2 regions of the Streptomyces sp. NPDC003379 genome follow, and region 1 is predicted to be linked to the other one. Evidence: riboswitches for the same ligand, from Rfam matches in the RefSeq annotation. Region 1 holds a riboswitch; the other holds the start of a gene.
The links. A riboswitch is a leader RNA that binds a small molecule or an ion and turns the genes downstream of it on or off. The one in region 1 is predicted to bind cobalamin.
Positions count from the first base shown of each region.

Region 2: another riboswitch for cobalamin. It lies ahead of ACWDVB_RS11560 (ABC transporter substrate-binding protein); the one in region 1 lies ahead of ACWDVB_RS10965 (ribonucleoside-diphosphate reductase subunit alpha).

Region 1 covers NZ_JBSFRK010000009.1:99,931-104,646, reverse strand. The annotation lists gene ACWDVB_RS10980 (DUF3311 domain-containing protein) at 1-220, shown strand, start outside; gene mctP (monocarboxylate uptake permease MctP) at 217-1,845, shown strand; gene ACWDVB_RS10970 (GNAT family N-acetyltransferase) at 1,922-2,416, shown strand; cobalamin riboswitch at 2,522-2,644, shown strand; gene ACWDVB_RS10965 (ribonucleoside-diphosphate reductase subunit alpha) at 2,773-4,716, shown strand, end outside.
Region 2 covers NZ_JBSFRK010000010.1:5,292-10,007, reverse strand. The annotation lists gene ACWDVB_RS11570 (helix-turn-helix domain-containing protein) at 311-1,183, shown strand; gene ACWDVB_RS11565 (VOC family protein) at 1,180-1,638, shown strand; cobalamin riboswitch at 2,323-2,507, shown strand; gene ACWDVB_RS11560 (ABC transporter substrate-binding protein) at 2,685-3,722, shown strand; gene ACWDVB_RS11555 (FecCD family ABC transporter permease) at 3,725-4,716, shown strand, end outside.

The sequences.
Region 1 (4,716 bases):
CACACCGGTCCGCGTGATCATCGCAGCCTGCCTTGTCGCACCCTTCGTGGCAATGCTCTGGGTCAGTTCGTACGCGAAGATCGAACCGACCTTCATAGGCATCCCGTTCTTCTACTGGTACCAGATGCTCTGGGTGCTCGTCTCCACGGTGCTCACGATGATCGCGTACAAGCTGTGGCAGCGTGACCAGCGCGCCCGCAAGGAAGGTGCGCGGTCATGAACGGCGGAGTCAACGGCGTCGCGCTCGCCGTCTTCATCCTCTTTTTCGTCGCGGTCACCGTCATGGGCTTCCTCGCCGCCCGCTGGCGCAAGGCCGAGAACGACCAGAGCCTGGACGAATGGGGCCTGGGCGGCCGGTCGTTCGGCACCTGGGTCACGTGGTTCCTGCTCGGCGGCGACCTCTACACCGCGTACACCTTCGTGGCCGTCCCGGCGGCGATCTACGCGGCGGGCGCGGCCGGGTTCTTCGCGGTGCCGTACACGATCCTCGTCTATCCGCTGATCTTCACCTTCCTGCCGCGCCTGTGGTCGGTCTCGCACAAGCACGGCTATGTGACGACCTCCGACTTCGTGCGCGGGCGCTTCGGCTCGAAGGGGCTCTCGCTGGCCGTCGCGGTCACCGGCATCCTCGCCACGATGCCCTACATCGCGCTCCAACTGGTCGGCATCCAGGCGGTCCTCGACGTCATGGGCGTCGGCGGCGGCCCGGACACCCACTGGTTCATCAAGGACCTGCCGCTCCTGATCGCCTTCGCGGTGCTCGCCGCGTACACCTACTCGTCGGGGCTGCGCGCGCCCGCGCTGATCGCGTTCGTGAAGGACGGCCTGATCTATCTCGTCATCATCGTCGCGATCATCTACATACCGATCAAGCTCGGCGGCTTCGACGAGATCTTCGCCAAGGCCGGTGACGCCTTCGCGCAGACCAACCCGGCGACCGACAAGCCGCGCGGCGCCCTCGCGCCCGCCGAGGCCGGGCAGTGGACGTACGCGACGCTCGCGCTCGGCTCGGCCCTCGCGCTCTTCATGTACCCGCACTCGATCACGGCGACCCTCTCCTCCAAGAGCCGCGACGTGATCCGCCGCAACACCACCATCCTGCCGCTGTACTCGCTGATGCTCGGCCTGCTCGCGCTGCTCGGCTTCATGGCGATCGCGGCCGGGATCAAGGTGGACAACGGCCAGTTGGCGATCCCGCAGCTCTTCGAGACCATGTTCCCGGACTGGTTCACGGGCGTGGCCTTCGCGGCCATCGGCATCGGCGCGCTGGTCCCGGCGGCCATCATGTCGATCGCGGCCGCGAACCTCTTCACCCGGAACATCTACAAGGACTTCATCAAGCCCGACGCGACGCCCGCGCAGGAGACCAAGGTCTCCAAGATGGTCTCGCTCATGGTGAAGGTCGGCGCGCTCGCCTTCGTCCTCACCATGGACAAGACCGTCGCGATCAACTTCCAGCTGCTCGGCGGCATCTGGATCCTCCAGACGATGCCCGCGCTGGTCGGCGGCCTGTTCACACGCTGGTTCCACCGCTGGGCGCTGCTCGCGGGCTGGGCGGTCGGCATGGTCTACGGCACGCTGGCCGCGTACGGCGTCGCCTCGCCGACGCAGAAGCACTTCGGCGGCTCCTCCGACACGATCCCGGGCATCGGCGAGATCGGCTACATCGGCCTCACCGCGTTCGTCCTGAACGTCGTCGTGACCGTGGTCCTCACCTTCGTCCTCAGGGCGCTGAAGGCGCCGGACGGCATCGACGAGACCTCCCCCGAGGACTACACCGCGGACGCGGGCGACCCCGGCGTCGTCCAGGAACTGCCGAAGGCGACGGCGGGCGCCGGGCACTGAGCCTCTCCCCGTCACGACGTGGGCCGCCGGAAAAACCGGCGGCCCTCTGTCGTACCCGTGTTGCACACTGCGCGGCATGGACATCACGATCAGACACGCACACCCCGAGGAGTACGAGGCGCTCGGCGCCCTCACCGCGCAGGCCTATCTCGACGGCGGGCACCTGGACTTCGGGGCCGAGGACCCCTATCTCGCGGTGCTGCGCGACGTGGCGGCGCGCGCGGCCGACGCCGACATCCTGGTGGCCGCCGCGGACGGGAGGATACTCGGCTGCGTCACCTACGTCCCGTCCGGCGGGCCGATGGCGGACATCGCGCGCGAGAACCAGGCCGAGATACGGATGCTGGCCGTCTCTCCCGAGGCGCGCGGCCGGGGCGCCGGCGAGACGCTCGTACGCGAGTGTGTGCGGCGCGCCAAGGACGCGGGCCGCACCGGGCTCGTCCTGTCCACGCAGACGTCGATGCACGCCGCCCACCGGCTGTACGAGCGCATCGGCTTCGTACGGACACCCGAGCGCGACTGGAGGCCGATCGAGACGGTACCGCTGCTGACGTACGAGCTGAGGCTCTAGGCACACCCCTCCGGGCACCGCCCCTCCAAGCAACACTCCTCCAAGCACCGCCCCTGCGAGCCGACACAAGATGTGGGCCCGCTTCAGAGACCCGGCACAAGATGTATGCTCGTGCTCGCTGTCGCCGCAGGGGAATCCGGTGCAAGTCCGGAACTGTCCCGCAACGGTGCATGTGTACGTATTTGGCGTACGCGGAGTCCGAGGACCTGTCGACAGCGCACCCGTGCCGTCCGGCCCGGGTGCCGACCGTCCGGGCCTCGTGGAGTGGGCCGGTGGACGCGGTACGCCGCCCTGCCCGGGTGCGCCCGTGTGCCCTTCCCTCCCCTGGCCCAGAGCCGAGCGAGGGAGTGCCCCACGTGACCATCGCGCCTGCCGAACCCGCGTCAGTGCCGTCGACGCCGACGCCGATGCCGACCACCCAGGGTGCCGAGGGAACCGACGGACCAGGGGCCGCGCTGCTGCGCACCCTGACCGACCTCACCGCCGACCTTCCCGACGCCGACCCCGGCCGGGTCGCCGCCGCCGCGCTGCGGGGCCGGTCCGCGAAGGCCGCCGCCGAGATCACCGCGGAGCTGCGGGAACTGGCGACCGAGGCGGCCGCGGGGCTCATCTCCGAGGACCCGGCGTACTCGAAGCTGGCGGCCAGGCTCCTGTCGATCGGCATCCGCGAGGAGGCGGCGACGCAGGACGTGCGCTCCTTCACCGACTCCATCGCGGTCGGCCACCGCGAGGGCCTGATCGCCGACCGCACGGCGTCCTTCGTGACGGAGCACGCGGCCCGGCTCGACGCGCTGGTGGACGCCGCGCTCGCCGACGGCGCCGACTTCCGCTTCGAGTACTTCGGTCTGCGCACCCTGCACAGCCGCTATCTGCTGCGCCACCCGATCACCCGGCAGGTCATCGAGACCCCGCAGCACTTCATGCTGCGCGTCGCGAGCGGCCTCGCGGAGGACGGCAGCGAGCGCGCCCTGGACGAGGTGGCGGCGCTGTACCGCCTGATGAGCCGCCTGGACTACCTGCCGTCGTCGCCGACGCTCTTCAACTCCGGCACCCGCCACCCGCAGATGTCCTCCTGCTACCTCCTCGACTCCCCGCTGGACGAGCTGGACTCGATCTACGACCGCTACCACCAGGTCGCGCGGCTCTCCAAGCACGCGGGCGGCATCGGACTCTCGTACTCCCGCATCCGTTCCCGTGGCTCGCTGATCCGTGGCACGAACGGGCACTCCAACGGCATCGTGCCGTTCCTGAAGACCCTGGACGCCTCGGTCGCCGCCGTGAACCAGGGCGGCCGGCGCAAGGGCGCGGCCGCGGTCTACCTGGAGACCTGGCACTCCGACATCGAGGAGTTCCTGGAGCTGCGCGACAACACCGGTGAGGACGCGCGCCGCACGCACAACCTCAACCTCGCGCACTGGATCCCGGACGAGTTCATGCGCCGGGTCGCCGCCGACCAGGACTGGTCGCTGTTCTCCCCGGCCGACGTGCCCGACCTCGTCGACCTGTGGGGCGAGCAGTTCGACGCCGCCTACCGCGGGGCGGAGGCCGCCGGGCTCGCGAAGAAGACCATCCCGGCCCGGGAGCTGTACGGCCGCATGATGCGCACCCTCGCGCAGACCGGCAACGGCTGGATGACGTTCAAGGACGCCGCCAACCGCACCGCCAACCAGACGGCGGAGCCGGGCCACACCGTGCACTCCTCCAATCTCTGCACGGAGATCCTGGAGGTCACGGACGACGGCGAGACGGCCGTCTGCAACCTCGGCTCGGTCAATCTCGGCGCGTTCGTGGACGCCGCCGCCGGTGACATCGACTGGGAGCGGCTCGACGAGACCGTCCGTACCGCCGTCACCTTCCTCGACCGCGTCGTCGACATCAACTTCTACCCGACCGAGCAGGCCGGGCGCTCCAACGCCAAGTGGCGCCCGGTGGGCCTCGGCGCGATGGGCCTCCAGGACGTCTTCTTCCAGTTGAAGCTGCCCTTCGACTCCCCCGAGGCGCGCGCCCTTTCCACCCGCATCGCCGAGCGGATCATGCTCGCCGCCTACGAGGCCTCGGCCGACCTCGCCGAGCGCAACGGGCCGCTGCCCGCCTGGGAGAAGACCCGCACCGCGCGCGGCGTGCTGCACCCCGACCACTACGGTGCCGTGCTGACCTGGCCGGAGCGGTGGGCGGCTCTGCGGGCGCGCATCGCCACCACCGGCATGCGCAACTCCCTGCTGCTCGCCATCGCGCCGACCGCCACCATCGCGTCCATCGCGGGCGTCTACGAGTGCATCGAGCCGCAGGTCTCCAACCTC
Region 2 (4,716 bases), on a different contig from region 1:
CCTTGGTCGGACTGTCCATGCCGCCGGGCCTTGGTCGGACTGTCCATGCCGCCGGGCCTTAGTCGGACTGTCCATGCCGCCGGGTCCTGGTCGGACCGTTCACGCCGCCGGGTGCTGGTCGGGCCGTCGCCCCGCAACCGCTCGGCCGTTCCCCGCCCCACAACATCAACCACCGCGCCCGCGGCCGACAGGACTTAGACATTCGACATTCGACAGCCGGCGGGGCCTGCGACTGCGCGGCGAGGTGCGGCGGTTGACCGGACGCATAAGGGCCCCCGGCCGCCCGCACCCACCGCGCATACTGGACCGCATGGGCTCCCGTGAGTTCGTCCGGACCGTTCCCCGGCTCGACGGCATGGTCGTGTCCGCGGTCGGTTACCGCACCGCCGGGCAGCGGCCCGCCCTGCACCGGGGTCTGCCTTCGCCGTATCTGACGGTGATCTTCTCGCTGGACGGGCCCATCGCCAGCGGCGGCACGCCCGCCCAGGCGACCGGCGCGGACGCGGTCCGCACCGACATCGTCGTGGGCGGCCTGCACCAGAGCCCCGCGTACGTCGTCCAGCCCGAGCACGAGGCGGGCATCCAGCTGGCCGTGCACCCGCTGGCGGCCCGCGCCCTGCTCGGCCTGCCCGCCGGCGCGCTGACCGGGCAGCTCGTCACCGGCGGCACGGACGTGTTCGGCGCCCGCGCCGCCGAGGTCCGCGAGCGGCTGTGCGAGCTGGACCGCTGGGAGGACCGCTTCGCCGCCCTGTCCGCCTACCTGAGGCGGCGGCGCGCGGCCGCGGACCGGACCCCGGGTTCCGTACGCCCCGAGGTCGCCGAGGCCTGGGCCTGGCTGGCCCGGCACCGCGGCGCGGGCACCCTGGGCGGCCTGTCCCGGCACGTCGCGCTGAGCGAGCGCCGCCTGACCGCGCTGTTCCGCGCCGAGACCGGGCTGAGCCCCAAGCAGGCGGCACGGCTCATGCGCTTCCAGCACGCCAAGGCCGCCGTGATCCGCGTGGTCGCGGCGGGCGGGCCGCCGGACCTCGCCCGGGTAGCCGCCGACACCGGTTACTACGACCACTCGCACCTCGTACGCGACTTCCGGCAGTACACGGGGGCGAGTCCCACGCGCTGGCTGGCCGAAGAGTGCCGGAATATCCAAGCCGGGGCGCACGGCGGGGGCGAAGAGTGGGAGGCATGAACACCACCGAGAAGCAGCAGCTCAGCACCAGCACCCCTTCGACCCTGCGGGAGCCCGCCGTCTGGCCGGCCCTGCAGGCCCAGGACGCCCCCGCGCTGATCGACTTCCTTGTCGGCACCGTCGGCTTCCTGCGCACCGCCGTCCACGAGGACGGCGACCGCGTCGCCCACGCCCAGCTCGACTGGCCCGAGGGCGGCGGCATCATGCTCGGCTCGTACGACCCCGAGTCGTCGGCCAGCGCCGATACCTGCGGAGAGCCGGGCACCTCCGGCGCCTACGTGGTGACCGACCAGGTGGACGCCCTGTACGCCCGGCTCACCGGGGCCGGCGTGAAGATCATCGGCAAGCTCGAGGACAAGCCGTACGGCAGCCGCGAGTTCGGCATCGCGGACCCCGAGGGAAACCGCTGGTTTTTCGGAACCTATCGCGGCGAGCCGGGGCCGGGTGGAGCCTGAGGGCACGCTGAGCCGGGGTCCGGCGGGCCTGAAGCACTCTGAGCCGGGCCCGGCGGAGCTGGAGGCACTGTGAGCCCGAGGCCGGGCGGGGCCTGAAGGCACTGCGAGCCGGGGCCGGGCGGGGCCTGAAGGCACTGCGAGCCGGGGCCGGGTGGATCCTGAGGGCACGCTGAGCCGGGGCCGGGTGGAGCCTGAGGGCACTCTGAGCCGGGGTCGGGCGGATCCTGAGGGCACGCTGAGCCGGGGCCGGGTGGAGCCTGAGGGCACTCTGAGCCGGGGTCAGGCGGAGCCTGAGGGCACGGCGGGCCCAAGGCCGGGCGGAGACTGAAGGCACCCTGAGCCCGAGGCCGAGCAGGGCCCGAAGGCACCGCGAGCCCGAGCCCGGGCGAAGCCTGAGAGCACAGCGAGCCCGAAGCCCGGCGCAGCCGAAGGCGCCGCGAGCCGAAGCCCACCAGGGCCCGAAGGCGCCGCAAGCCGAAGCCCACCAGGGCCCGAAGGCACCGCGAGCCGAAGCCCACCAGGCCCCGAAGGCACCGCAAGCCGAAGCCCACCAGGCCCCGAAGGCACCGCAAGCCGAAGCCCACCAGGCCCCGAAGGCACCGCAAGCCGAAACCCGCCAGGACCCGAAGGCACCGCAAGCCGAAGCCCGCCAGGCGGCAAGCGGCATGCGTCGAAAACGCCGCGTGATAACTTGCGCAAGCCAGTCAAACCCACACCTGGGCCAGGGAATCCGGTGCGAATCCGGAACTGACGCGCAGCGGTGAGGGGGACGGGCGGGGCCACGGCCACTGGGCGTCTCGCGACGCCCGGGAAGGCGCCCCGCCCGGCCGATCCCGAGTCCGAAGACCTGCTGGCGCCTCCGCTCGCACACCGGCCGGCGGAGGTCGTGACGCAGACCAGGCTCCGCGTATGAGCCGTGACACTCAAGGGATCGCGTGTCCTCGACAGTCCGTATATCCGCCCCGCACCTGCGTGCCCGGCGCCTGCCTGCCCCGCGCCGCACATCCGCCCCGCGCCGCACATCCACCACCCCGCGCTCTACCGCAATGCTCACGGCCGGAGCGCTCGCGGCGGCCGGAATGCTCACGCTCACCGCCTGCGGCAACGGCACCGCCCAGAAGTCCGCCGCCCCCGCGGGCAAGAGCGCCGACGGCTACCCGGTCACGGTCGCCTCCTGCGGCAAGGAGGCGAAGGTCGATGCCCCGCCCCGGCGGGCCGTCTCGCTCGACCAGGGCTCCACGGAGATCCTGCTCTCCCTCGGCCTCGCCGACCGCATGGTCGGCACCGGCACCTGGACCGACCCGGTCCTGAAGAACCTCAAGAAGGACAACGCGAAGGTGGAGCGGCTCGCCGACCGCTACCCCTCCCTGGAAAAAGTCCTCGCCAAGGAACCGGACTTCGTCAGCGCCTCCTTCCTCTACACCGTCGGCAAGGGCGGCGTCGCCGACCGTACGAAGTTCACCGAACTCGGCGTCCCCGTCTACGTCTCGCCCACCGACTGCGCGGGCAAGGACAACGACGGCGGCGGCGACGGCAAGCGCGTCAAGACCCTCACCATGGACACCGTCTACAGCGAGGTACGCGACCTGGCGAAGGTGTTCGACGTCGAGCAGCGCGGCGAGAAACTGATCGCCGACATGAAGCGCCGGGTCACGAACGCCACCAAGGACATCGACAAGGCCACCGCCTCCGACACCACGCTCCTGTACTGGTTCGCCAACTCCGACGCCCCGTACATGGCGGGCTGCTGCGGCGCCCCCGGCATCATCACCCGCGAACTCGGCGCGAAGAACGTCTTCGACGACACCCGCGAGGAGTGGCCCCAGATCAACTGGGAGACCGTCGCCGACCGCGACCCCGACGTCCTCGTCATCGGCGACCTCACCCGCAAGTCGCAGTCCGCCGAGAGCGCCGCGGCGAAGATCAAGTTCCTGGAGACGAACCCGGCGACCAAGAACCTGACCGCCGTGAAGAAGAAGCGGTACGTCCTGCTCAGCGGCCAGGCCATGAATCCGACGATCCGTACGGTCGACGGCATCGAGCAAGTGGCCGCCGGACTGCGGAAGTTCGGGCTCGCCAAGTGAGCATGGCCGCCCCCGCCCGGCAGGGGCTGCTGTGGCTGGCGGCAGGCTCCGCGCTCGCGCTCTCCGTAGCGGTCGCCGTCACCATCGGCCCCGCCGACATCTCGGTCCCCGACGTGTGGTCGGCGCTCGCCGCGCACCTCGGCTGGGGCGAGCCACGGCTCACCCCCATCAGGGACGGCATCGTCTGGAACCTGCGGATGCCCCGCACCCTGCTCGCCGCCGTCTGCGGCGCGGGCCTCGCGGTCTGCGGCGCGGTCATGCAGTCCCTGCTCCGCAACCCCCTCGCGGACCCCTTCGTGCTCGGGGTGTCGTCCGGGGCGTCCACCGGAGCGGTCGCGGTCCTCGTCCTCGGCGTCGGCGGGGGAGCGCTGTCGATCTCGGCGGGCGCCTTCGTGGGCGCGCTCTGCTCGTTCGCGCTCGTCCTGTTCCTGAGCCACACGCTCGGCGGCACGACGGACCGGGTGGTGCTGTCCGGCGTCGCCGCGATGCAGCTCTTCTCCGCCCTGACCTCCTTCGTGATCCTCACCGCGGGCGACGCGGAGACCGCCCGGGGCGTGCTGTTCTGGCTGCTCGGCTCGCTGAGCGGGGCGGGCTGGACGGACGTATGGCTGTGTGCCGCGGTTCTCGCCGTGACGCTGACGGTATGCCTCGCCCACGCCCGTACGCTCGACGCCTTCGCGTTCGGCCAGGAGGCGGCGGCGACGCTGGGCGTACGGGTGGCGCGCACCCGGCTCGTCCTGCTCTGCGTGACGGCGCTGCTGACGGCCGCGCTGGTCAGTTCGGCGGGCGCGATCGGTTTCGTGGGCCTGGTCCTGCCGCACGCGGCCCGCGCGTTCGTCGGCTCGGGCCACGCCCGGCTCCTCCCCGTCACGGCGCTCGCCGGGGCGGTCTTCCTGGTGTGGGTCGACACCCTGGCCCGCACGGCCCTGGACCCCCAGGAGGTCCCGGTGGGCGTGGTGACGTCACTCATCGGCGTACCGGCGTTCGTGGCGGT